2 linked regions of the Aliamphritea ceti genome follow. The protein of the gene in region 1 binds, or shares a complex with, the protein of each later gene. Links are inferred from orthologs where the notes say so. Each region holds a gene or a part of one and is shown in the gene's direction. Other genes may lie near its edges. The genes, in order: rne and pnp.

Region 1 (12,490 bases):
GTGCCAGTTCAGGTTCGCTGATCTTATGGCCTGGCGGTATATCACCCTTAACAATGGCAGTTACTAACTGCTCGCAAACCTTATCAGCCAGCGTGCGCAATTCGCTGTTACTGATTGGCTGGTCTGCTACTTCAACTACAGAGACTTCAGTCATATATATTTCCAGATTGTCGACAATCTAAATTGTGAACTTACGATACAGTCCATATTATAGCTCGTCAAGGTAGTTTTAAGGGCTATTTGTCGACATAATACAAAAGTATAAGGGTAATCCCTAGCGCTATTTCCACACTATTACACACTGTTAAACGACTAGAAATGAAATCACGAAAAAGGCGCTACGCCTTATGATAAGGGGCAGCAAGAAGACTAAACAAGACTGATAGCAACCTAGTATTGATAGAAGGAAGGACAAACAAGATTGTCGACAGTTTTACCAAAACACGAGAACTGTCGACACTTTATGCAAAAACTATTATCTGAATCATATACCGGGACAAACGGTAGCTAAGATAATCAGACTGCTAAATACCGGCCAAGCTCAGCCTGCATTATTTGAGCAATCTGACGCGGCTTCTGAAATGGCAAAGAATGATCAGTACCTGTCACCATAAAATAATGCCAGTTCGGCAAACGCTCAGCCAGAGCTCTCTGATACTGATGCATAGCGTCAACACTGTTACCACCAATAAAGCTGCTAACATCTCCCTGCGCTGCTACCAGCGCTTCGCGATCAATATCATGCAAGGCATCCGTCACGCATTTAAGTGCATTCGCAAACCCTCGCGGACGCTGGGCTAAACGCTCAACGGTAAGCCGCTCAACGACCGGTGATACTCTTCGGTTAGGCGAAATCGCGTCCAAAAATTGCTTTACGCCTTTTTCAGTGTCACTGCTAAGATGCTTAGCCGCCTGCATATACTCAGCACGCAATTCCAGACTTGCCTGCCAGTCACCCCGGTCTACTGCGGCAGACTCCAACAGATATTGCTTATCAACATGCTGACTGTACTCTTGTTTATATAGCATGGAGATTAACCCACCCATCGAATACCCCGCCAAATCAAAATGTTGCCAATTCAAATGCGTAAGCAGCCCGGCAACATCTGCAACGACTTCATGAGCGGTATACGCATACTCTTCGCCGTCCGGCGATACGGTTTTCCCCATCCCCCGCAAATCCGGCACCAATACCTCAGACCAAAGGCCCAGCTGCGCCAGCAAAGCCTGCCAGGTATCTTCCCCCGCTACCCCTGCGCCATGTAATAAAACCAAACGACGCCCGCTCTGATTCTCAGAATGCCGGTAAACCCGATAAAATATCTGCTGATCCGGACGCTGGTAAATACCTGTATACAGGCTATAAGGGAACTTCATAATCACTCGTTAAGGTTAAGAAAATCATATAAAAAGTCCCGCTAAGTCTACACGAAATTACGTCTTTACCTCGAAAGGAATCAAACTGCTCTGGATGCGTAATATTGTGCCTTATTCCCGCCAATATACTCGCATTAATAGGACCAGATGGTTACAATCGCCCTCTTTAACCAGACGCTTATTCCCATAAGGAATTATCCGTCTGCTATACAGTTACTCTTGCAGCTACGACAAAAAGGCTTACCCGGTGTACAGACTTTTCTCCCTTCCCTATCTAGATGATGCCTGCCCATATTTTGCTGCCATCCGACAGCATAACGCGCCGGTTTTCCTTGATAGCGGTAAGCCCCGCTCAGGCTTCGGCCGGTACGACATTATTGCTGCATCTCCAGTCGCGCAACTCAGTTACCAACATGGCAAAACAACGCTTAGCCATCTGCATACCAATACAGAATCCCTGCAGGGAAATCCTTTCAGCCACCTTCAGGAAATGTACCAGGCATACACTAAAAACTGCCCTCCTCCTGCTGACAAAGATATCGCTCAATTGCCATTTTGTGGCGGCATGATTGGTTATTTCTCTTATGATCTGGGACGCAGCCTGGAAGACCTTCCGGAACTAAACCCTCAGGATCAGGAACTGCCGGATATGCAGGCAGCAATCTACCCCTGGGCAATCGTTGTTGATCATCAGGAAAAGCGAACTCAGTTAATCACTACGCCTTTAATAGACTTATCGCATGCTGAAGCTATTAAGGCTGAAATAGAGGCGGCACTCGCCGCACCAGCTGAAGCAGACAGCTTCAAACTGATTAACCGCTTCAGCAGCAATCTTACTGAACAAAACTATTACGATGCACTGGATAAAGTCAGTGACTATATTCAGGCAGGCGATTGCTATCAGGTTAACTTTGCTCAACGCTTTAAAGCCAGCTACGAAGGCGATACCTGGCAGGCATATCTAAAACTGCGAGCCAAAGCCCCGACCCCATACTCTGGTTACATCGAGACTCCCCAGGGCAGCATACTATCTCTGTCACCGGAACAGTTTCTGGAAGTCGATAACGGCAAGGTTACCACTAAGCCAATTAAAGGCACCCGCCCACGGGGCAAAACACCTGAAGAAGATCAGCACCTGGCTCAGGAGTTAATAGACAGTGAGAAAGACCGTGCCGAGAATCTGATGATCGTCGACTTATTGCGCAACGATATCAGCAAAGTATGCCAGCACGGCAGCGTCAAAGTACCAAAGCTGTTTGATATCGAATCCTATGCCAACGTACATCATCTGGTAAGTACAGTTACAGGCATGCTGGATACCGATAAAACGGCGCTTGATTTGCTCGAACACAGCTTTCCCGGCGGATCAATTACTGGTGCGCCTAAAATCCGTGCCATGGAAATAATTGAAGAACTCGAACACAACCGACGCTCAATCTATTGCGGCTCAATAGGTTATTTAAGCTTCTCCGGCCGGTTCGACAGTAGCATTACTATCCGCACCCTTTTATGCCATGAAAACAAGATTCACTGCTGGGCCGGTGGCGGCATCGTTGCGGACTCAGAAACCGCTGATGAATACCAGGAAACCTACAATAAGGTTAACAACCTTCTGCAGGCACTTGAAGAAGGGCTTCACTAAGCACTTTTCAGTGCACCTGCTTTTAAGACACCACCTTTTGTAGCGCTATACCTACTGCAGCCTGCCTGATACGCAGGCTGCAACTTACTACTCGTTTTGATTCCTATACCCTACGCAAGCTCCTGATCCCGCTATACTTTTTCGCTGACGACTGCCTATACTTGAGCTCATCGATCTCGAAACTGACCCTAGAGGTAGGCTATGAGCAGCAATTTGACAGGTAGTAAGAGTAAAGATTCGATCTCAATGACCATGCTGATGACACCAGATATGGCCAATTTTTCCGGCAATGTTCACGGCGGCGCCTTACTCAAAATCTTAGATCAGGTTGCCTATGCCTGCGCCAGCCACTTCAGCAAACACTATGTCGTCACCCTGTCAGTAGACCAGGTACACTTTAAACAACCGGTGCGCGTTGGCGAGCTGGTAACCTTTTATTCGGCGGTTAATCACGTCGGTCGCTCAACAATGGAAATCGGTGTAAAGGTAGTTGCCGAAGACATTCACAGCGGCGAAGAACGCCACACCAATAGCTGCTACTTCACTATGGTAGCGGTTGATGACGACGGCAAATCAACGACAGTTCCGCGTCTTGAGCTGAATACTCCGCAACAGAAAGCCCGCTATATAGCCGCTGCGTTACGCAAGCAGCTACGCAACGAACATGATCAGCGACTGGCGGACATTCATGATAAGTGGACCGAGCACGTCGACGACCTGTCCAGTGAAGAAATCGATGCCCGACTTAAAGATATGCTGGAAAGCGACGCTCTCTGAAACAAAGCCTTACTTTGCAGTAAAGCCGCCATCAATAAAGATTGTCTGGCCAGTAATGTAATCTGACGCATGACTGGCCAGGAAGATACACACACCGCTCAGATCTTCTAATTCACCGTTACGCCCAATCGCCGTTTGCTGTGCTAACTGCTCAGCAAGTGAATCATTATCAAATACAGCCTGAGTTAATTCGGTTGGAAAAAAACCTGGCGCTATTGCATTACAGGCGACGCCCCGGGAAGACCAAGCTTCCGCCATTGCCCTGGTGAGTTGCTCAACGCCACCTTTAGATGCACCGTAAGCAATACCGTTAGCGAAAGCACGGCGGGACTGCAATGATGCCACATTGATAACCTTTCCCCAGCCTCGCTCAGCCATCTGAGGTACTAATTTTTGCGCCAGGAAAAAAGGAATTTTCAGATTAAGATCCTGAGTCAGATCCCAGTCATCCGGCGTCACATCATCAGCATGCTGACGAAGATTCACACCTGCAGTATTACAAAGAATATCGATGCGGCCATGTATCTGCAGGCATTCTGCAACAATAGCATCCAGCTTACTGATATCAGCAAGATCAGCCACTATAGAAGCAACCTGCGAATCTTTTTCGGTTAAAAGATCCAGTCGCTCCTGTCGACGCCCCAGCGTAATAACGCTGGCACCGGCGCTGCGCAGTGCAATTACCTGCTGCATACCAATACCGGAAGTAGCACCTGTCACCAGTGCTACTTTGTCGGTCAGATCAAATAACTGCATCAATACTCCCTCTGTACTTTAAAAGCATCTCAGAGCTCGGGCAGCTCCTGATTCATGAACAGCTCTTCTACTTCTGCACGGTTATTACAGGCCTGAACCTGCCTAACCACTTCGGGTGTCAGATGTGGCGCAAACTTCTGTATAAAGTCGTACATATAGCCGCGAAGGAAGGTTCCCTTGCGGAATCCAATCTTAGTAGAACTTGCTTCGAACAGATGACTGGCATCAAGACATACCAGACCGTGATCGGCAGCTTCATCAAATGCCATAGTAGCAATAATGCCGACCCCCAAACCTAAGCGGACGTAGGTTTTAATCACATCAGAATCAACCGCAGTAAAGACGACCCGGGGATCAAGACCTTCACGGATGAACGCATCATCCAACTTAGAGCGGCCAGTAAACCCAAATACATAGGTCACGATTGGAAACTCAGCAATGTCCTTCAACGTAAGACGGGAAATCTGCGCTAAAGGATGATCCTTAGGCACAACCACTGAACGATTCCAGCGATAACACGGCATCATGATCAAATCATTAAAATGGCTCATCGCTTCTGTGGCAATACAGAAATCCACAGTACCATCAGCAGCCATTTCTGCAATTTGCATCGGCGTTCCCTGATGCATATGCAGTGACACATCAGGATAAGACTGCATAAAACCGTTAATTGTTTCAGGTAATGCGTAACGCGCCTGCGTATGAGTAGTCGCTACATCAAGACTGCCCATTTTTTCATCACTGAATTCCTGAGCAACCTGCTTAATACTCTCGACTTTACGCAGAATATCACCGGCCACTTCAAGAATTTTCTCGCCAGCCGGTGTCACCCGGGTCAAATGTTTACCGCTGCGGGCAAACACTTCTACACCTAACTCATCTTCAAGTAAGCGAATCTGCTTACTAATACCCGGCTGCGATGTATATAAACTCTGAGCAGTAGCCGAAACATTCAGATCATGGCGGGCAACTTCCCAGATATAGCGCAACTGTTGCAACTTCATGCAAACCTCCAGACTCGGATCAAAAACTGTCCCGCTGAACGCACCCCGCTCGAATAATCAGCAAAACAGAAGTAACAAAGACATTATTAATAACTAATAATTATATAGGACATATATTCACACAGAATTACTGTGGTTGCTAGCCCCTACAGTAAACTGTAGAGGCTATTTTACAGAAGGGATTAAAGACGGGATTTTAAACGACGAATTTCTTCATCCTGAGAGGTTATCCGTTTCTCAAGACCGGTCACCCGACTGATAGCACGAATCAGCTCATCATCTTTCAGTTTAACCTGCCCCCGTAATGCACTTTCACGACGGGTGGCTTCATTAGCTGCAGCTAACTGCTTTTGATTAAGGCGCTTAGTTTCTTCAGTTAACTCTTTAACCTTATCAGCCAGACGCTTATTCTTATTCTGCTCAGACAGAATTGAACCGGATACCTTATTTAACTGGCGCGACCCAAGATCAACATCAGTCTTATAACGCTTCAGTTCATCTTCAAGAATCTTTACCTGATTCTTCTGCGAATCAAGCTTCACATCTTTCTTAGCAACAACCGCCTGCAGATCATGAATCTCTTTAGTCAGAGCCGACTCTTTACGACCACTCTCATCACGGATTTTATCCAGCGAACCGCGATAGTAACGCACATCAGCCTCAGCTTTACTGACCTGTTCAAGGCTGTGACGCTGCTCATCCTTTACGCGCTGATCAAATGTACGCTTGGAATCATCTAACTTCTTCTGCAGCAGCGCCAATTCCTGCTCAACGTTATGATGCCGCTGTTCGGCTGTCTTAAGATCAGAAGTTACTGCACCAAGATTTATCTTTAAAACAGAAATTTCAGCATCCAATGCCTGAATCTGACTGGTCTCAGCTTCCATCTTAGTACGTAAACTACGATACTTATTCTGCTGCTCAGTCTGGTCTTCATAGAGACGCTTTAATTCTTGCTCACTATGCTTACGTGACTCTTCACCGGCGAGTATCTGATCTTCCTTATCACTTGTTACCAGCGCCTGAGCTTCCTGAATGGCCTGATTCCAAAGCGTCTGAAACGACTTATTAAGGCTACTTGGTACATCCGGCACAGAAATCATTGCACCGTTAACAGCCTGTAAACGTCCGGATAAACTATCCCACCACTCACTCAGCATTTCAGCGAGACAATCCGGTTCAGTATTCAGCTCTTTTGCGATTAGCTCAGCTGTTGGAATAACCCCTCGCTGCAACATGCTATCCGCAGTTAGATTAAAGATAGTCGGGTCAACCCTGTCACTCATTGAAACATCCTGATAAAAAACACACCTGCATAACCAGCAGGTTTAAAATTATATAACGGCTAACGAGTTACTCTGCTCCCGCAGCCTGATTACGCTCAGCAATATGTTGCTGTAAATTACTCATACCTTTTTGTAACACATCACCTAAAGGTGCTTTAATCACCTTTCGGCCACCTGAAGGCAAAGGCATCCGAAGTTCAACGGCATGCAAAAACAAACGCTTCAGGCCAAACTGGCGCATGAACTTATCGGTAGAATCCACACCATACTTATCATCACCGATAATCGGATGACCGGCAAACTGACAATGCACGCGAATCTGGTGAGTTCTGCCTGTAATAGGACGCGCTTCGACCAGAGTAGCGTATCCTGCAAAACGCTGCAGAACTTTAAACTCAGTCAGCGACTCCTTGCCCATCGGGTGCGTCTTTACGACGCGCTCGCCCGATTTAAGTTCATTTTTCTGCAAAGGCGCATCAACCTTTGTTTTTCTCGTCGACCACTTGCCATCAACTAATGCATTGTAAATCTTAGTGACCTTTTTATGCCGCAAAGCTTCGTGCAAAAAACGTAAAGCGCTACGTTTTTTTGCAACCATAATACAGCCTGAAGTATCTCTGTCGAGGCGATGCACCAACTCAAGAAATTTAGCCTGCGGCCGAATCTGACGCAATGTTTCAATCAGACCAAGACTAATACCACTCCCACCGTGAACAGCTAGGCCGGAAGGCTTATTAATCACCATCACATCGGCATCTTCATATAACACAGCTGCCTCAAGACTCGCAGCTAATCCAGCACTGGCAACAGGAGCCTCGCGCGCTTCAGCAAGCCGTAACGGAGGAACCCGTACCAGGTCGCCTTCCTGAAGGCGATAATCAGGTTTTATTCGCTTCTTATTAACTCTCACCTCGCCTTTACGCAAAATTCTGTAAATAAGCGTTTTAGGCGCACCTTTTAACTTGGTACGTAAAAAGTTGTCAATGCGTTGCCCAGCGAGATCAGCATCAACATCAAACCACTGAACCTGGCTTTTCGGGGCATCATTATTTTCGGACATGGTAAAAATTTGGCACTCGTACAGATACTGAACAGAAATTTTCAAAATCTGCCAGTATGAGACAGATTCAGGTACATCTATGAATTGATGCACCTGCTAATAGCTGCTATATTCTAGCGCTGCTGCAGGCCTTTGGCTTTAGCTAATTTGCTTTTATGGATAAATAACCTGATGTCAATAACCAAATCAGGGCTTTATCCGACAGCCTGCGCAGAAGATGATGAAATATTTACGTATTTTTATCCCAAAGCAGCCAGAGAAAAGGCCCAAAAGGCTTCCGCAACCCTTCACTTAACAGCATTATCACAAACAGATATGCTGAAGTCACAGAGTGAACTGATTGCCTGGAGCTAGCTTTGGTGATTCGGCCTGAGACAGGCACGTAAAGAACAACATCAAAACAACAGAATTAACTACGTATTTCATCCTTCTGGTACTGTTTTGGCCAGTTGGAGGTGGAGATGTCGCCAACCCGGAACCTGCGTGCCATCAGCCCGAAAAACAGTCAGTAATAAGTAATCTGACTGAATCAACCGGCCTGAAAGATCCGCAGTAACAGCCACGATCAGATACTGATAGAGGTTGCCGTTTCCTCCACCGTCGATAAGACCCGTCTGCAATGCATAACGCACCAGACTGGCAAAAACTGAACTATTAATGTCGTTACGAAGATTGGACTCACGTGACAGGATAAGACCTGTCCCCATGCGTAAACAGCGCTGATAGAGATGAAATACGTTAGTGTTATAAGAGAACGCTAACACAACATGAAAAGAATGCTAATTAATGCAACTCAACCTGAAGAGTTGCGCGTAGCCCTGGTTGACGGCCAGCGCTTATACGACCTGGACATTGAGTCAGGCTCCCGCGAACAGAAAAAAGCCAACATCTACAAAGGTAAAATTACCCGCGTAGAACCAAGTCTTGAAGCTGCTTTTGTTGATTACGGTGCTGAGCGCCACGGCTTCCTGCCGCTTAAAGAAATCTCTCGCGAATACTTCGTAAAAGGCAGCGACAAAGGCGGCCGCCCAAGCATTAAAGATGTTGTTGCTGAAGGCACCGAAGTTATCGTTCAGGTAGACAAAGAAGAACGTGGTAATAAAGGCGCAGCCCTGACCACTTTCATCAGTCTGGCTGGTCGCTACCTTGTCCTGATGCCAAACAACCCTCGCGCTGGCGGCATATCCCGTCGTATCGAAGGCGATGACCGTAAGCAGCTTAAAGAAGCGATGGACGGCGTCAACATCCCGCAAAAAACCGGTGTCATTATCCGTACTGCAGGCGTTGGCCGCAGCTCTGAAGAGCTTCAATGGGATCTGGATTACCTGCTGATTCTATGGGAATCCATTACTAAAGCATCCAGCGAACGCGCTGCACCTTTCCTTATTTATCAGGAAAGCAATGTAGTTATTCGTGCTATCCGCGACTATCTGCGTCAGGATATCGGCGAAGTGCTGATCGATAGTGAAGAAGTTCACCAGGACGCGCTGAACTTTGTTAAGCAGGTAATGCCTAGCTACGAACAAAAAATCAAGCTATATGCTGAACAGGTTCCTCTGTTCAACCGCTTCCAGATTGAAACCCAGATCGAGACTGCGTTTCAGCGTGAAGTACAATTGCCATCAGGCGGTTCGATCGTAATTGATCCGACTGAAGCCCTGGTTTCTATTGATATCAACTCCGCACGGGCAACCCGCGGTAGCGATATCGAAGAAACAGCACTACACACAAACCTTGAAGCCGCTGAAGAAATTGGCCGTCAGTTACGTTTGCGTGATATCGGCGGCCTGATTGTTATCGACTTCATTGATATGACGCCGATAAAAAACCAGCGTGAAGTTGAAAACCGCATGCGCGACGCAATGAAAATTGATCGTGCCCGTGTACAACTGGGTCGCATTTCCCGCTTCGGCCTGATGGAAATGTCCCGCCAACGCCTGCGTCCGTCACTGATCGAAAGCCGTGGCTCTGTATGCCCACGCTGTAACGGTCAGGGTACTATCCGTGACACTGAATCACTGGCGCTTTCAATCCTTCGCCTTATCGAAGAAGAATCAGCTAAAGAGCGCACCGCTCAAATCCGTGCAATTCTGCCGGTATCTGTAGCAACCTTCCTGCTGAACGAAAAGCGTAGCGAAGTGCACGATATCGAACAGCGTCAGAGCGTACGTGTCGTCATTGTGCCAAATCCAAACATGGAAACGCCGCACTATGAAGTTGTACGTCTGCGTGATGACCACACTGTGATCAACACCAACGACGCAAGCTACACAATGCAACCTGAACCGGAAGATATTGCTGAACCTGACACAGCAACTAACGCGCCTGTTCGTGAAAAAGCTGCTGTACGCACTGTCGCTCCGCCAACACCGGCGCCAGTCAGCACCGAAGCAACTTCACCTGCAGCCCCTGCTAAACCGGCAAAGAGTGAAGAAAAGTCACTGCTGGGCAGCCTTTTCTCTGCAATTACAAACTTCTTTGGAAATACCGAAGAAGAGAAAAAAGAGCAGGAAAAACCACGCAACAAAGATAAAAACGACCGCAAGCGACCTAACAACCGTCGCAACCGTCGTCGTAAAGATGAACGCGAACGCGGTGAAAATAAAACCCAAAGCGCATCTAACGATGAACAGCAAGAGTCACGCAATGACAAGCCTCGCGGTGAAGGTCGCTCTCGCAACCGTCGCCGTAATGAACGTGATCGTGATCAGAAGCGCAACAAGCCTGAAGTACAGGAAGAAAACCTGCAGCAACAACAGGAAACTGAAGTTCAGGAAGATGGCCGTAACCGTGGTGAACGCCGCCGTGGTCGCCGTCGTCGCGGTGAACGCAATGCGCGTCGCAGTGGCAGCGAGCAGGAAATAGCACTGAACACAGAGCAGCCAGTTAATACTGAAGACACACAGGTAGATATTGCTGCTGAAGCAGTGATTGACGCTCCTCAGGAAAATACAACTGCGGCCGATGAGGAACAGCCTAAGCGCAAGCGTCGCCAGCGCCGTCCTCGCAAAGACCGTAAGCGCGAAGAAACTACTGAAGCTACAGAAAACAGTGAAAACGCTGCTGACACAGAAACTACTGCTGATACATCAGCCCCAGTTACTGAAGAAGCAGCGACTACTGAAACTGTTGCTGAAGCACCTACTGCTGAAATCACTCAGTCTGAAGAAGCCAAAGCTGAAGACACTCAGCCTGAGGAAGCAAAGACCGAAGAAGCCAAACCTTCTGAAGCTGAAGTAGCTCAGCCCGAAGAAAAAACTTCTGAAGAGACCAAGCAGGAAGAAACTACAACAGTTGATATAAAGACTGATACCGCTTCAGAAGCAACTACTGAAGAAGCTGCACCAGCAGAGACCAGTACTCAGGCAGACACTGCTGAGAGTGAAGCTCCAGTATCCGAAGCAGCTACAGCAGAGGCAACAGCTTCTGATGTAAGCACAGCTGAAGAAAATCAAGCTGATGAAACTGCGGTAACACAACCGAAAGCTCCAGTTGCAACACCTGCTGAAGAAGATCCTTCTGCGACAAAGCGCCGCGGTCGTCAACGCCCTGCACGTAAAGCGCAGACAGCACCAACAGCAACTATCGAGCCTCAGCCGGCAACTCCGCGTCGTCCGGCACCGATAGCAGCAGATCAGGACAATGCTCCACGCCAGCGTCGTCAGCGCCGAGCACCGAATGATCCGCGCGGCCATCAGCAGGATGCAGCCAACAATCAGACTGACAGCGAAACAACAGAAGCTTAAATCTGATCAGCGACACCGGCCAACCCGGTGTCAGAAAACCCAAAAAAGCCAGCTTATAGCTGGCTTTTTTATACTTACCGATAAATGCCTATCCGGGAATAATTACTCAGGAAAGGTACGGGGCTCGATTTCAAGCGCAACATTAAAATGATTTAACACATCATCCTGGATAGCCCGGGCAAGCCGCAAAATATCTTCCCCGGTTGCAGCACCATGATTCACCAACACCAGCGCCTGCTTATCATATACAGCCGCATCACCCTGTCGACGCCCTTTCCAGCCCAACTGATCAATCAACCAGCCCGCAGCAAGCTTATATCCTTCACCCTCGGGAAAACTGACCAAACCTGGATTAGAATCAAGAATAGACTGTCGTTTAGCGATCGATACCACGGGGTTTTTAAAGAAGCTACCCGCATTTCCAATCTCAAGCGGATCAGGCAATTTAGACTGGCGAATCTCACAAATTAAGTCACTTATCTGCAGTGCTGTAGGCTCTGCTATTCCCTGCGCCTTAAACCGATCTCTTAATCCCGCATAATCCAGCACAGGATTGATTTCACGACTCAGTAAAAAGCAGACTTCGGTAATAATGTATCTGCCAGCATCCCGCTGCTTAAAAACACTGTCTCTATAACCAAATTCACAGGCTTCTGTAGAGAACTCGCAAACCTTACCAGTAACCCTGTCTAACGCCTTGAGACTAACCATCCGATCTTTAATCTCAACACCATATGCGCCAATATTTTGCATAGGAGCAGCACCGACGGTACCCGGAATCAGAGACAGATTTTCAAGCCCGTAAGCACCATACTGAATAGTGTGGCGAACAAACTCATGCC
Region 2 (11,898 bases), 2.7 Mb from region 1 along the record:
GTTGCAGAATACGCACGTGGTGAAGGCGACACTGGTTCCCCTGAAGTTCAGGTTGCTCTGTTGACTCACAACATCGTTGGTCTGCAGTCTCACTTTAAAGGTCACATCCATGATCACCACTCTCGTCGTGGTCTGATCCGCATGGTAAACCAGCGTCGTAAGCTGCTGGATTACCTGAAGGGTAAAGATGTTAGCCGTTACGTCGATCTGATCGGTCGTTTAGGTCTGCGTCGCTAAGATAGTGTTCCGGGGTCATCAATCGATGACCCCGGTGCTTTTTAAGCCTGTTTAATTGTCGATTATCAACCAGCCTGTACTCTGATAGGCCTTCATTGAGGGGTTAACAGAGTACTGGCTAAAAGAGGCCGATAACGCGATAAACGGGCATTTTACTGGTTAAGCTTAAGGAATATTATTGTGCCACAAGCAATTACTAAAACATTTCAGTTCGGTCAGCACCAGGTAACACTGGAGACTGGACGTGTCGCTCGTCAGGCAACTGGTGCTGTACTGGTTACTATGGCCGGCGTTCAGGTACTGTGTACCGTTGTTGGTGCTAAGAGCGCCCGTGAAGGACAGGGTTTCTTCCCGTTGTCTGTTCACTATCAGGAAAAATACTACTCTGTTGGTCGTATCCCAGGTGGTTTCTTCAAGCGTGAAGCGCGTCCTTCTGAAAAAGAAACGCTTACTTCCCGTCTGATCGACCGTCCGATTCGTCCACTGTTCCCGAAAGGTTACATGAATGAAGTACAGGTTATCTGTACTGTAATGTCTGCTGACAAAGTGAATGATCCGGATATCGCTGCGATGCTGGGTACGTCTGCTGCACTGGCTATTTCCGGCATCCCTTTCCAGGGTCCTATCGGTTGCGCACGTGTTGGCTACACTGAAGAAGACGGCTATTCACTGAACCCTAGCTATGAAGCGCTGCAAAGCTCTATGCTGGACATGGTTGTCGCTGGTACGTCTGATGCAGTACTGATGGTTGAGTCTCAGGCTCAGGAATTGTCTGAAGACGAAATGCTGGGTGCTGTTGTATTTGCCCACGAAGAAATGCAGGTTGCTATTGGTGCAATCAATGAGTTGGTTGCTGAAGCAGGTAAAGAAGCCTGGGTTTGGGAACCGGCTGCTAAAAACGAAGCGCTGATTGAACAGGTGCGTGGCGTTGCTGCTGCAGGTGTTGAAGCTGCTTACCAGACTGCTGACAAAATGCAGCGTCAGGCTGCTTTGAGTGCAGTACGTGAGCAAGCTGTTGCTGCTTTATGCGAAGGTGAAGACGCTGCGTCTGCCGGCGAAGTTAGCGGTATCATCAGTTCACTGGAAAAAGAAATTGTTCGCGGACGTATTCTGGATGGCGCGCCACGTATTGATGGACGTGACACTAAGACTGTTCGTGATATCGAAGTTGAAATTGATATTCTGACTGGTACACACGGTTCTTCATTGTTTACCCGTGGCGAAACTCAGTCAGTTGTTACCTGTACGCTGGGTACTGCACGTGATCAGCAGATCATCGATGCAATTGAAGGCGAGCGTAAAGACCCGTTCATGTTGCACTACAACTTCCCTCCATACTCTGTAGGTGAAGCTGGCCGTATCGGTGCTACTGGTCGTCGTGAAATCGGTCACGGTCGTTTGGCTCGTCGTGGTGTTGCTGCGGTTCTGCCTACTCAGGAAGAATTCCCATACACTATCCGTATCGTATCTGAGATTACTGAGTCTAACGGTTCAAGCTCTATGGCGTCTGTATGTGGTGCGTCTCTGTCTATGATGGATGCTGGTGTACCTCTGAAGGCTCCTGTTGCTGGTATCGCGATGGGTCTGGTTAAAGAAGGCGAGCGTTTCGCTGTACTGACTGATATTCTGGGTGATGAAGATCACCTGGGTGACATGGACTTTAAAGTTGCCGGTACTGAAGCAGGTGTTACTGCGCTGCAGATGGATATCAAGATCACGGGTATTACCGAAGAGATCATGGATATCGCACTGGAACAGGCATATGAAGCCCGTGCTCACATCCTGAAAGAAATGGGTAAGGTAATCGGTTACTCTCGCCCAGAACTTCCAGACAATGCGCCAGCAATGACACTGATCGAGATCAACCCAGAGAAGATCCGTGACGTAATTGGTAAAGGTGGTGCGACTATCCGTGCACTGACTGAAGAAACTGGCGCGACTATCGATATCGATGACAGCGGTACAGTACGCATCTACGCAGCTGATAAAGCAGCAGCGAAGATGGCAACTGACCGTGTAATCGAAATTACTGCAGAAGCTGAAGTAGGCGCAGTATACGAAGGTAAGGTTGTTCGTATCGAAGAATTCGGTGCATTCGTAAACATCCTGCCAGGTAAAGATGGTCTGGTTCACATTTCTCAAATCGCTAACAAGCGTATCGAGAAAGTTACGGATTATATCAAGATGGATGACGTACTGAAGGTTAAAGTTCTGGACGTCGATGCCCGTGGCCGTATTAAGCTGACCATGCGTGATCTTGAGCAGGACGAGTCTGTAGAATAAGACTGACTGCTAAAAAAGCCCGCTTAAGCGGGCTTTTTTGTGCCCGAAATTTACGGGTGTTGCATTGTCTGTTGCTATATGACCTTGTTTGAAGTGTTGCTAAGCGTTAAATCAAGTTATCTGTTTGATTGTTACTTGTCAGTTATAAAGTGGTATTGGCTAAGTTGCTGTTTATAAATAATTTTAATATCAATGATGTGAATATTTATTTCTTTTAGTTGTAATGGTTCGTTTTTATATAGCTTTTAAACTGTATGTCAGGTGTGCAGTGTTTTTGCTATTTTGATAGTTTTTGTTTGAAAAAATGGCTGTTTCTATTCTCATAATGGTGGATTCTGCATACCTCGCGTAGAGCGGTAATGGTTTTTTTAACATAGAATTGTTACTGGTTGCTCATAGATGTTTGCAGGGGATCCGGTTTGAGTATTTAGAGGCTGGAGTTCGGCTCAGGCATTGAACCAATATGGCAGATGTACGTTCGCAAAAGGAAGCAGATAAAGAACCTATGAGTATTATTTTTTGTTTGATTTCACGGGAGGCTGTGATGTTGAAGAAAAAGCTATGTGTATGGTTTTTATGCTGCTTCTTTCCTACCATTCTGTTTGCGCAGGATATAGATCTGACTACACCGCAAGGCAAGGTATTACTTACACTTAGCGGTAATATCACTGAGCAGAATTCGGATGGTGCGCTCAAGTTAGATCGTGATCAGTTATTGCAGTTTCAGCAACGTACGATCAGTACTGAGACCCGCTGGACGGAAGGCATGAATGTTTTTAAAGGGCCGTTAGTACGTGATGTGCTTGCAGCAGCAGGGGCGACAGGTGCTATGGTCTCAGCTGAAGCGGCGAATGAATATAAGATTGAAATTCCGTTTGAGGATTTTGAATCTTTCGACGTTATTCTAGCCATAGAAAATAATGGTGAACCATTAACTGTGCGTTCAAAGGGACCTGTCTGGGTTATTTATCCCTGGTCTGAAGACGCAGCGTTGAAAAATGGTACTTATTACTCACGTGCAATCTGGCAGTTAGTGAAGTTCGACGTTCATGATTAAACCGGGTTCCAGAACATCAATTTTTATCGCTACTCTGATGCTTGTAGTTATTATCATGAGTATGTTCAGCTCATTCTGGCTGTTCAAGCAAATATCAGGCATGCAGGTGGGTCCAACCCGCTCTGAATTGGTGTTTTTTTTACGGCAGTATGAATATGAGTTGATGCGTACCGCTGTGCAATATGCTGAGGCTTATCCTGAAGCTCGTTATGAAAGTAGTCGTGATAGCTTTGATCGATGGTTCAATATTCTCTGGAGTCGTTTAGATAGTATTGAGTCTGGTAAGTTAGGAGTTGATGCTGTTAATGATGGCTTCGACATGGAACAGTTACAAACTGCAATCATGCATATTGATGGCGTGCTGTACGGTTTAGACACACCGACAGCGGCTGAATTTGGAGAGGTAAGGGCGATCTTTCAGCAACTGATCGAAGCGTCCCATCAGTATCAGCAGGACAGGGACTTTCTCAACAGAGAAGTTGCACTGACCCGGCAAATGAAATCTTTTGAATCTTACCGTAACTCTTTGGTGCTGAGCGTCATCGCTCTGATTCTTGGTTTAGTCGTAGCCGTTTATCTTTATCGTAATAATAAACGCTTATTGGATATGCAGGTCAGTCTTGAAGAGCGGGTAGAGCAGCGCACGCATGAGTTGATGTTGAGTAACATAAACCTAAAAAGTGAGATAAAAGAGCGTTATAAAGTAGAAGAACAGTTGCGCAACAGCCAGATGATTGCTGAAGAAGCTAAAGAGCGGGTTGAGTATCAGGCGAATTTTGATTCGCTGACCAAGCTGGCCAATCGTAATCTTTTTGAAGACCGTTTTTCGCAAGCGATTGCCCGCGCCCGTCGCGATGACAGTAAAGTTGCCTTGTTGTTTTTAGATCTGGACCGTTTCAAGCATATCAACGATACCTTGGGGCATTCAGTAGGCGACGAATTATTGCAGGAAGCATCAAGCCGTATATTGGATGTGCTGCGTGAAAGTGATACCGCGTCACGCTTTGGTGGCGACGAATTTTCGGTGGTGCTGCCTGATGTTAAAGATTCACTGGTTATAGAGCATATAGTTGGGCGGATTCTCGACCGGCTTTCAATGCCTTATCGCCTGGAAGGTAACGACGCTTTTGTATCTGCGAGTATCGGTGTAACAATTTTTCCGGATGACGGTGACAGTACAGGTACACTGCTGCGTAAAGCAGACAGTGCTATGTATAAAGCGAAGGAGCGTGGTCGCAATAATTTCCAGTTTTTTACGCCGCAGATGGATGTTGAAGCGCACGACAGACGTAAGTTGGAAGCTGCGTTGTATGATGCGCTGGAGCACAACGAATTCATGCTGAATTATCAGCCGGTATTTAATCCGCATACTGACCGGATGGTGGGCGCTGAAGCTTTAATTCGCTGGTACGATCACGAAAATGGCTTTGTTACCCCGGACGTATTTATTCCGTTAGCGGAAGAGATTGGATTAATAGTGCCTATTGGAGAATGGGTATTGCGGGAAGCCTGTAAACAAGCTGTCAGTTGGAAAGAGGACAGTGGCTTGCCGCTGCATCTTGCCGTGAATATGTCTTACCGGCAGTTTCAGAAGCAGAATGTTGCCGCTATGGTTGCGGATGTGCTGGCAGATACCGGGCTTGAGCCAGAACGGTTGGTCTTGGAAATTACCGAAGGCTTGATGATGGCAGACGATCAGGGGATTCATGATCAGCTGGAAGATATTCGTAAACAGGGTGTGAGTCTGGCGATAGATGATTTCGGTACGGGATATTCTTCGCTGAGTTATTTAAAAAAATTCCCGATTAATATACTTAAAATTGACCGCTCTTTTATTAAAGATCTGACCGTTGATCCGGATGACGATGAGCTGGTAAAAGGGATTCTGTCAATGGCGCAAAGTCTTAAGTTACAGGTGGTTGCTGAAGGTGTTGAGAGTCAGCAGCAGGAAGAGTTTCTGGTCAGTAATCAGTGCCTGTTTACTCAGGGCTATTATTACAGTCGGCCGTTATCTCAGCCGGATTTTGAACGTTTTCTTAAGCAGTCTGTGGAGCGATACCGTTCCGTATGAAATAGCAGTTTTTTGCAGATTATAGAGTTGTAGAAAAGCTGATACTAATATTTAAAGTGAATAAATGCATAAGCGTTGATTACTGATCAGCAGGTAATAAAAAAGAGCGGCTATGCCGCTCTTTTTTTCGTCTAGGTTAAGCCATGTTTTACTGGGCTGGTTGCGCCTCTTCGTCATCATCAAATACGCCGAAAGTCATTATGCTGAACCAGGAGCGCTCGTTGCTATCCTCTTCAACCTGTGGCTCCGGTTGCAGGTTAGCTGATTCCTGATCGCCATCACCTAACAAGCCAAAGGTGGCAGAGCTCAGCAGAGATTCCTTCTTGGCGCGCTTAATGCTCGTCTGGTAGCCTGGGAAGTTAGTGTCTAAAACTGCTTTAGCGTCTGCAGCCAGTTCAGGCAGTTGCAGTTGACTATAGCCCAGTACCATGATGCTAAGTGCTTCGGGTACTAACGGTGTTTCCTGATAGTTCTCAACTACATAGCGACCACGGTTAGCAGCTGCAAGCCATGCCTCACGGCGAACGTAATAACGTGCCACGTGAATTTCATATTGTGCCAGACGGTTCTTCAGGTAGACCATGCGCTTTTGTGAGTCCGGCGCATACTGGCTGTTCGGGAAACGTTTGATCAGAGTGTCGAAGCTGTTAAATGAATCCAGAGCGTTACCTGGATCGCGGGTGCTTTCATCTACAGGTAGATAGTCTTCAAATACAGATTTATCCTGGTTAAAGGCAGTTAAACCTTTCAGGTACAGTGCATAGTCAAGATTCGGATGATTCGGCTGCAAGCGAATGAAGCGGTCAGCGGCTGCTTTAGCAGCTTCTTCTTCTCCGTTCTTATGATAGGAGAAAATTAGTTCCAGCTGAGCCTGCTCGGAATACTGGCCGAACGGGTAGCGTGCTTCCAGTAGCTGCAGTTTTTCAATTGCTAGTGCGTAGTTACTGGCCTTCAGGGCGGTAATCGCTTCGTCATAAATGGTTTGTTCCGGCGTATCCAGGTTATCGGTTTCATCACCACCACCAAACCACGAGCAACCGGCGGTTATGATACAAATCGATAGAATCGCGAACAGCTTAGCTAGGCGCATAAAAAATATCCTGATAATTGTTACCACTGTTCTTGTAAGACAGCGGTTTAGGCCACTTTCAGTTATAATGGGCAAAATTTTACCGGGCTTATTTAACCATAACCCGTAGTGAAGCCAAAGCATCAAACCGCCTTTGTGTGATGAAACCGTACAAAGAGCGCAAAAAAAGTGAAGAATATATAGCATGACAGAACAGGTGCAATTAAGCGCAACCGTCCCGGACGGGCTAGTAGGTAAGCGATTAGATCAGGCGGTTGCCGATCTGTTCCCTGATTATTCTCGATCACGTCTGCAAAACTGGATTAAAGATGGCAGTTTATCCGTTGATGGTAAAAGCTGGCGCATTCGGGATAAAGTCTTCGGTGGCGAAGAAATTGTGATTGATGCCAAACTGGAAGTGATAGACAGTTTTGTACCTCGCGAAATGCCGCTAGACATCATCTTTGAAGATGAACACATCATGATCATTAATAAGCCTGCAGGGTTAGTCGTTCATCCGGCTGCTGGCCACTGGGATGATACGCTGCTTAACGGTTTGCTACATTACAACCCGGAAATAGCGCAGGTACCACGGGCAGGGATCGTTCACCGGCTGGATATGGATACAACCGGTCTGATGGTTGTTGCTAAGACGATTCAGGCGCAGACGGATCTGGTTGCGCAGCTGCAAGAACGCAGTATGGGTCGTGAATACGAAGCTGTTGTGAATAATGTCATGACTGGTGGCGGTACTGTTGACGAACCTCTGGGACGTCATTCCCGTAATCGTCAGATGATGGCTGTTGTCGGTGTAGGTAAAGAAGCTATTACCCATTATCGGGTGCTGGATAAGTTTCGCGCCCATACGCATATCCGTCTGAAGTTGGAAACCGGTCGTACCCATCAGATTCGTGTGCATATGGCATATATCAATTATCCGTTAATTGGCGATCAGATGTATGGCGGACGATTCCGTTTACCTAAAGGCATTTCGCCGGATTTACAGAAGAATCTGCGTGATCTGAAACGTCAGGCACTGCATGCCAAACGTCTGGAGTTATTCCATCCAGACAGTGGTGAATTGATGTCATGGGAAGTGGACCTTCCTGAAGACTTGCAACAATTGCTGGTTAATCTTAAAGATGATGCTAAGGCTCACGAAGAAGACCAATGAAACTAATTCGCCCAGACTGGCTGGCGCCTGCACAGATAAAAGCTTTTACAACTACTCGTCAGGGCGGTTGTAGTAAAGGTGTATATGCGGGTCTCAATTTGGGCGATCACGTTGCAGATGACCCGTTAGATGTAGTCGAAAATCGACGTCTACTGGCAGCAGAGAACGGTTGGCAAGATGTGCAGTGGTTGCAACAGGTGCACAGTACTATTGCAGTTGAGGCTTCCGGTAACGGTGACGTGCCGCAAGCTGATGCCTGCTGGACGGATAAGCCGGGGCAAGTATGTGTGGTCATGACAGCAGACTGTTTGCCAGTGTTTATCAGTAATGCTGACGGAACCCGGGTAGCCGTTGCGCATGCTGGCTGGCGTGGGTTGGTTGATGGTGTAGTGGAAAATACCCTGCAGGTGTTTGATCAGCGGGAAGACTTACATGTCTGGCTTGGGCCTGCAATTGGTCCGGATGCTTTTGAAGTCGGAGAAGAAGTACGCCAACAGTTTTGCGATGAACTGGCTTCTTCGGATACTGCTTTTAAACCTTCTGTGACAGAAGGTAAGTGGCTGGCTGATATATATCAGCTGGCACGGTTACGTTTACAAAATATAGGCATAGAACAGGTAAGTGGTGGCGACCAGTGCACTTTCTCTCAAGCTGACGATTTCTACTCTTACCGCCGTGACGGTGTCACCGGCCGGATGGCCAGTGTGATCTGGATCGACAGTTGATATATATCAGCTTCTTCTAATTTAAATTTCCTCTGCTGGCTTGAATTTCTTCCTGCCAACCCCTACTTAAGTTAATAACTCACCAGCCGTCCCGCGGGCCATTTAGAGCCCGGATATCATAACGGCCAGTGGTGCAGATAATTTTAAGGAGGGTTCTAATGCATCCCGAACGTTTTACCAGTAAGTTGCAATCCGCTCTGGCTGATGCTCAGTCACTGGCGATTGCTAAAGATCACAATTACATTGAGCCGGTTCATATTCTTAAAGCGTTGCTGGAACAGCAGGGTGGTTCAATAAAGCCTTTACTGACACAGGCAGGCGTCAATACGCAGCAGCTTAGCAGTGCTGTGCAGCAGGAATATAGCAAGCTGCCACAGGTGTCCGACAGTGATGGTGACATTCGCTTTTCACCTAATGTAGGCAAACTCTTCAACCTGACTGAAAAGCTAGCCCGTGAATGGCAGGATCAGTATATCGCGAGTGAAGTCTTTGTGTTGGCGATGCTGGATGATAAAAGTGGCGTAGGTAAATTGCTCAAAGCGGCAGGTGCCGATAAGCAACGTCTGACGGATGCTGTTCAGCAGTTGCGTGGTGGCGAAGGTGTGAATTCTGCTAACGCAGAAGAAAATCGTCAGGCATTAAATAAATACACGATTGATCTCACCGCCCAGGCCGAAGAAGGCAAGCTGGACCCTGTTATTGGCCGTGATGATGAAATCCGCAGAACAGTGCAGGTGCTACAACGTCGTACCAAGAATAACCCTGTTCTGATTGGCGAACCTGGTGTGGGTAAAACCGCCATTGTTGAAGGTCTGGCTCAACGCATTGTTAATGGCGAAGTGCCGGAAGGCCTGAAAAATAAACAGGTATTATCGCTAGACATGGGGTCGCTGATTGCAGGGGCTAAATTCCGTGGGGAGTTTGAAGAGCGCTTAAAAGCGGTTCTGAATGAACTGTCTAAACAGGATGGTCAGGTAATCCTGTTTATCGATGAATTGCATACCATGGTTGGTGCTGGTAAAGGCGAAGGTGCTATGGATGCCGGTAACATGCTCAAGCCTGCGCTGGCACGCGGTGAACTGCATTGTGTCGGTGCAACTACGCTGGATGAATATCGCCAGTATGTTGAAAAAGACGCTGCACTGGAGCGCCGCTTCCAAAAAGTCATTGTTGATGAGCCGAGTGAAGAAGATACCGTCGCTATCTTACGTGGTTTGAAAGAACGCTATGAAATTCACCATGGTGTGGATATTTCAGACTCTGCGATTATCGCAGCGGCTAAATTATCTCAGCGTTACATTACTGATCGGCAGTTGCCAGACAAAGCCATTGACCTGATTGATGAAGCCGGTAGCCGTATTCGTATGGAAATGGACTCTAAGCCGGAAAGCATGGATCGGCTGGAGCGTCGTCTCATTCAGCTTAAAATGGAACGTGAAGCCCTGAAAAAAGAAAAAGATCAGGCGGCAAAAAAGCGTTTGCAGGAACTTGAAGATGCTATCAGCGTAATTGAAAAAGAATATGCTGATCTTGAAGAGATTTGGAATGCTGAGAAACTTGCTTTGCAAGGCTCGCAGCAAGTGAAAGAGCAGTTGGATCAGGCGCGGATTGAGTTAGAGCGGGCCAGTCGTGCCGGTGATCTGAGCATTATGTCCGAGCTGCAATATGGCAAAATTCCCGAGCTGGAGAAACAGCTGGTTGCCGCTGCTGAAGCTGAGGCCGAAGCGGATAATACCGAGCAGGAAAATAAGCTGTTGCGGAATAAAGTCGGTGAAGAAGAAGTTGCCGAAGTAGTTTCTCGCTGGACAGGTATTCCGGTTGCAAAAATGCTCGAAGGGGAGCGTGAAAAATTATTGCGGATGGAAGATGCACTTCATGAGCAGGTTATTGGTCAGGAAGAAGCAGTAACTGCTGTTTCCAATGCAGTACGCCGTGCCCGGGCTGGGTTGGCTGATCCGAACCGTCCAAATGGCTCATTCCTGTTTCTTGGGCCAACGGGGGTTGGTAAGACAGAATTATGCAAAGCATTGGCCAGCTTCCTGTTCGACACTACCGATGCCATGGTGCGCATTGATATGTCTGAGTTTATGGAAAAACATTCGGTCGCTCGCCTAATTGGTGCGCCACCGGGATACGTTGGCTATGAATCAGGCGGCTACCTGACAGAAGCTGTGCGGCGTAAGCCATATTCAGTCTTGCTCTTGGATGAAGTAGAAAAAGCTCATCCGGATGTCTTCAATATACTGCTACAAGTATTGGAAGATGGCCGTCTTACTGATGGTCAGGGGCGGACCGTTGATTTCCGAAATACTATAGTGGTGATGACATCTAACCTGGGTTCTGATCTTATTCAAAATTTCAGCAGCGATGATGACTATAGTCTTATGCGTAATGCTGTTATGGAGGTGGTGGGTACTCACTTTAGACCCGAAGTGATTAACCGGATTGATGAAGTTGTTGTTTTCCATAGCCTGGGTAAAGAACAGGTGAGAGGTATAGCGGATATTCAGCTACAGCGCTTGCGTAGCCGTTTGGCTGAAAGAGAACTGAGTCTGACACTTACTTCTACAGCGCTGGACAAGCTTGTGGATGTTGGCTTTGAGCCGATATATGGAGCACGGCCATTGAAACGGGCGATTCAGCAATGGATTGAAAACCCCTTAGCTCAGCGTTTACTGGCCGGCGACTTTAGCAGTGGCAGCGAAATTGCTATAGATGTTGAAGCTGGGGAGTTTGTCTTTCGATAAAGCTGGCAATGAGTCAATCTTCTGAAACGGATAACCCCGAGGCTGATATCAGCCTCGGGGTTTTTTATGCCTTAACCAAACAGGTAAGCGACAAACATATAATTGTCGTGCTGTAATCTTTCTGTATTTTTGGATTATATTCATTAATCGGTTTTACCAGGCTGTTTTTTAAAATCATAACTTGGGGAGGAATGTTATGCCGGACGTGCAAACAGAATCTGCAGATCAGGTAACTGGCAGTTGTCTGTGTGGTGAAGTGACCTATCAACTGGACGGTAATCTCGGGATTTTTCAGTACTGTCATTGCTCACGTTGCCGAAAGTTTACCGGCAGTGCGCATGCAGCAAATATTTTAGCCCGGCCTGAACAGTTTAGTTGGCTTAGCGGTCGCCAGCATATTGGTAAATATACGCCAGCAGACACTAAACATTTCACAACAGCTTTTTGTAAACATTGCGGATCGTCACTGCCCTGGTTGGCCAAGTCCGGTAAGGCCATGGTGATTCCAGCCGGTACACTGGATATACATCCGGGA

What was found.
Region 2: the proteins of rne (region 1) and pnp are in contact, whole or in part, in a cryo-EM structure (PDB 9QH0), measured with the Escherichia coli proteins. The link is inferred for Aliamphritea ceti from one-to-one orthologs.

Annotation. Positions count from the first base shown.
Region 1 is NZ_AP025282.1:2,004,900-2,017,389, reverse strand. What follows is about bases 8,289-11,848. They hold rne (ribonuclease E), read left to right. Parts: upstream 8,289-8,669; coding sequence 8,670-11,648; downstream 11,649-11,848. Other genes in these bases: murB (UDP-N-acetylmuramate dehydrogenase), read right to left, coding at 11,751-11,848; OCU49_RS09215 (hypothetical protein), read right to left, coding at 8,325-8,609. Outside these bases: OCU49_RS09255 (GntR family transcriptional regulator), read right to left, coding at 1-154; OCU49_RS09250 (alpha/beta fold hydrolase), read right to left, coding at 517-1,377; pabB (aminodeoxychorismate synthase component I), read left to right, coding at 1,625-3,019; OCU49_RS09240 (acyl-CoA thioesterase), read left to right, coding at 3,221-3,796; OCU49_RS09235 (SDR family NAD(P)-dependent oxidoreductase), read right to left, coding at 3,806-4,552; HTH-type transcriptional regulator CysB, read right to left, coding at 4,582-5,556; OCU49_RS09225 (DNA-binding protein), read right to left, coding at 5,739-6,842; 23S rRNA pseudouridine(955/2504/2580) synthase RluC, read right to left, coding at 6,910-7,902; more of murB, read right to left, coding at 11,849-12,490. UniProt on the Escherichia coli protein: Endoribonuclease that plays a central role in RNA processing and decay. Required for the maturation of 5S and 16S rRNAs and the majority of tRNAs. Also involved in the degradation of most mRNAs.
Region 2 is NZ_AP025282.1:4,650,992-4,662,889, reverse strand. The notes cover bases 1-2,968. They hold pnp (polyribonucleotide nucleotidyltransferase), read left to right. Parts: upstream 1-417; coding sequence 418-2,520; downstream 2,521-2,968. Other genes in these bases: rpsO (30S ribosomal protein S15), read left to right, coding at 1-237. In the rest of the region: OCU49_RS21030 (putative pterin-binding protein), read left to right, coding at 2,984-3,577; OCU49_RS21025 (putative bifunctional diguanylate cyclase/phosphodiesterase), read left to right, coding at 3,633-5,648; OCU49_RS21020 (outer membrane protein assembly factor BamD), read right to left, coding at 5,797-6,738; 23S rRNA pseudouridine(1911/1915/1917) synthase RluD, read left to right, coding at 6,923-7,891; peptidoglycan editing factor PgeF, read left to right, coding at 7,888-8,616; ATP-dependent chaperone ClpB, read left to right, coding at 8,775-11,363; OCU49_RS21000 (GFA family protein), read left to right, coding at 11,560-11,898. UniProt on the Escherichia coli protein: Involved in mRNA degradation. Catalyzes the phosphorolysis of single-stranded polyribonucleotides processively in the 3'- to 5'-direction. Also involved, along with RNase II, in tRNA processing.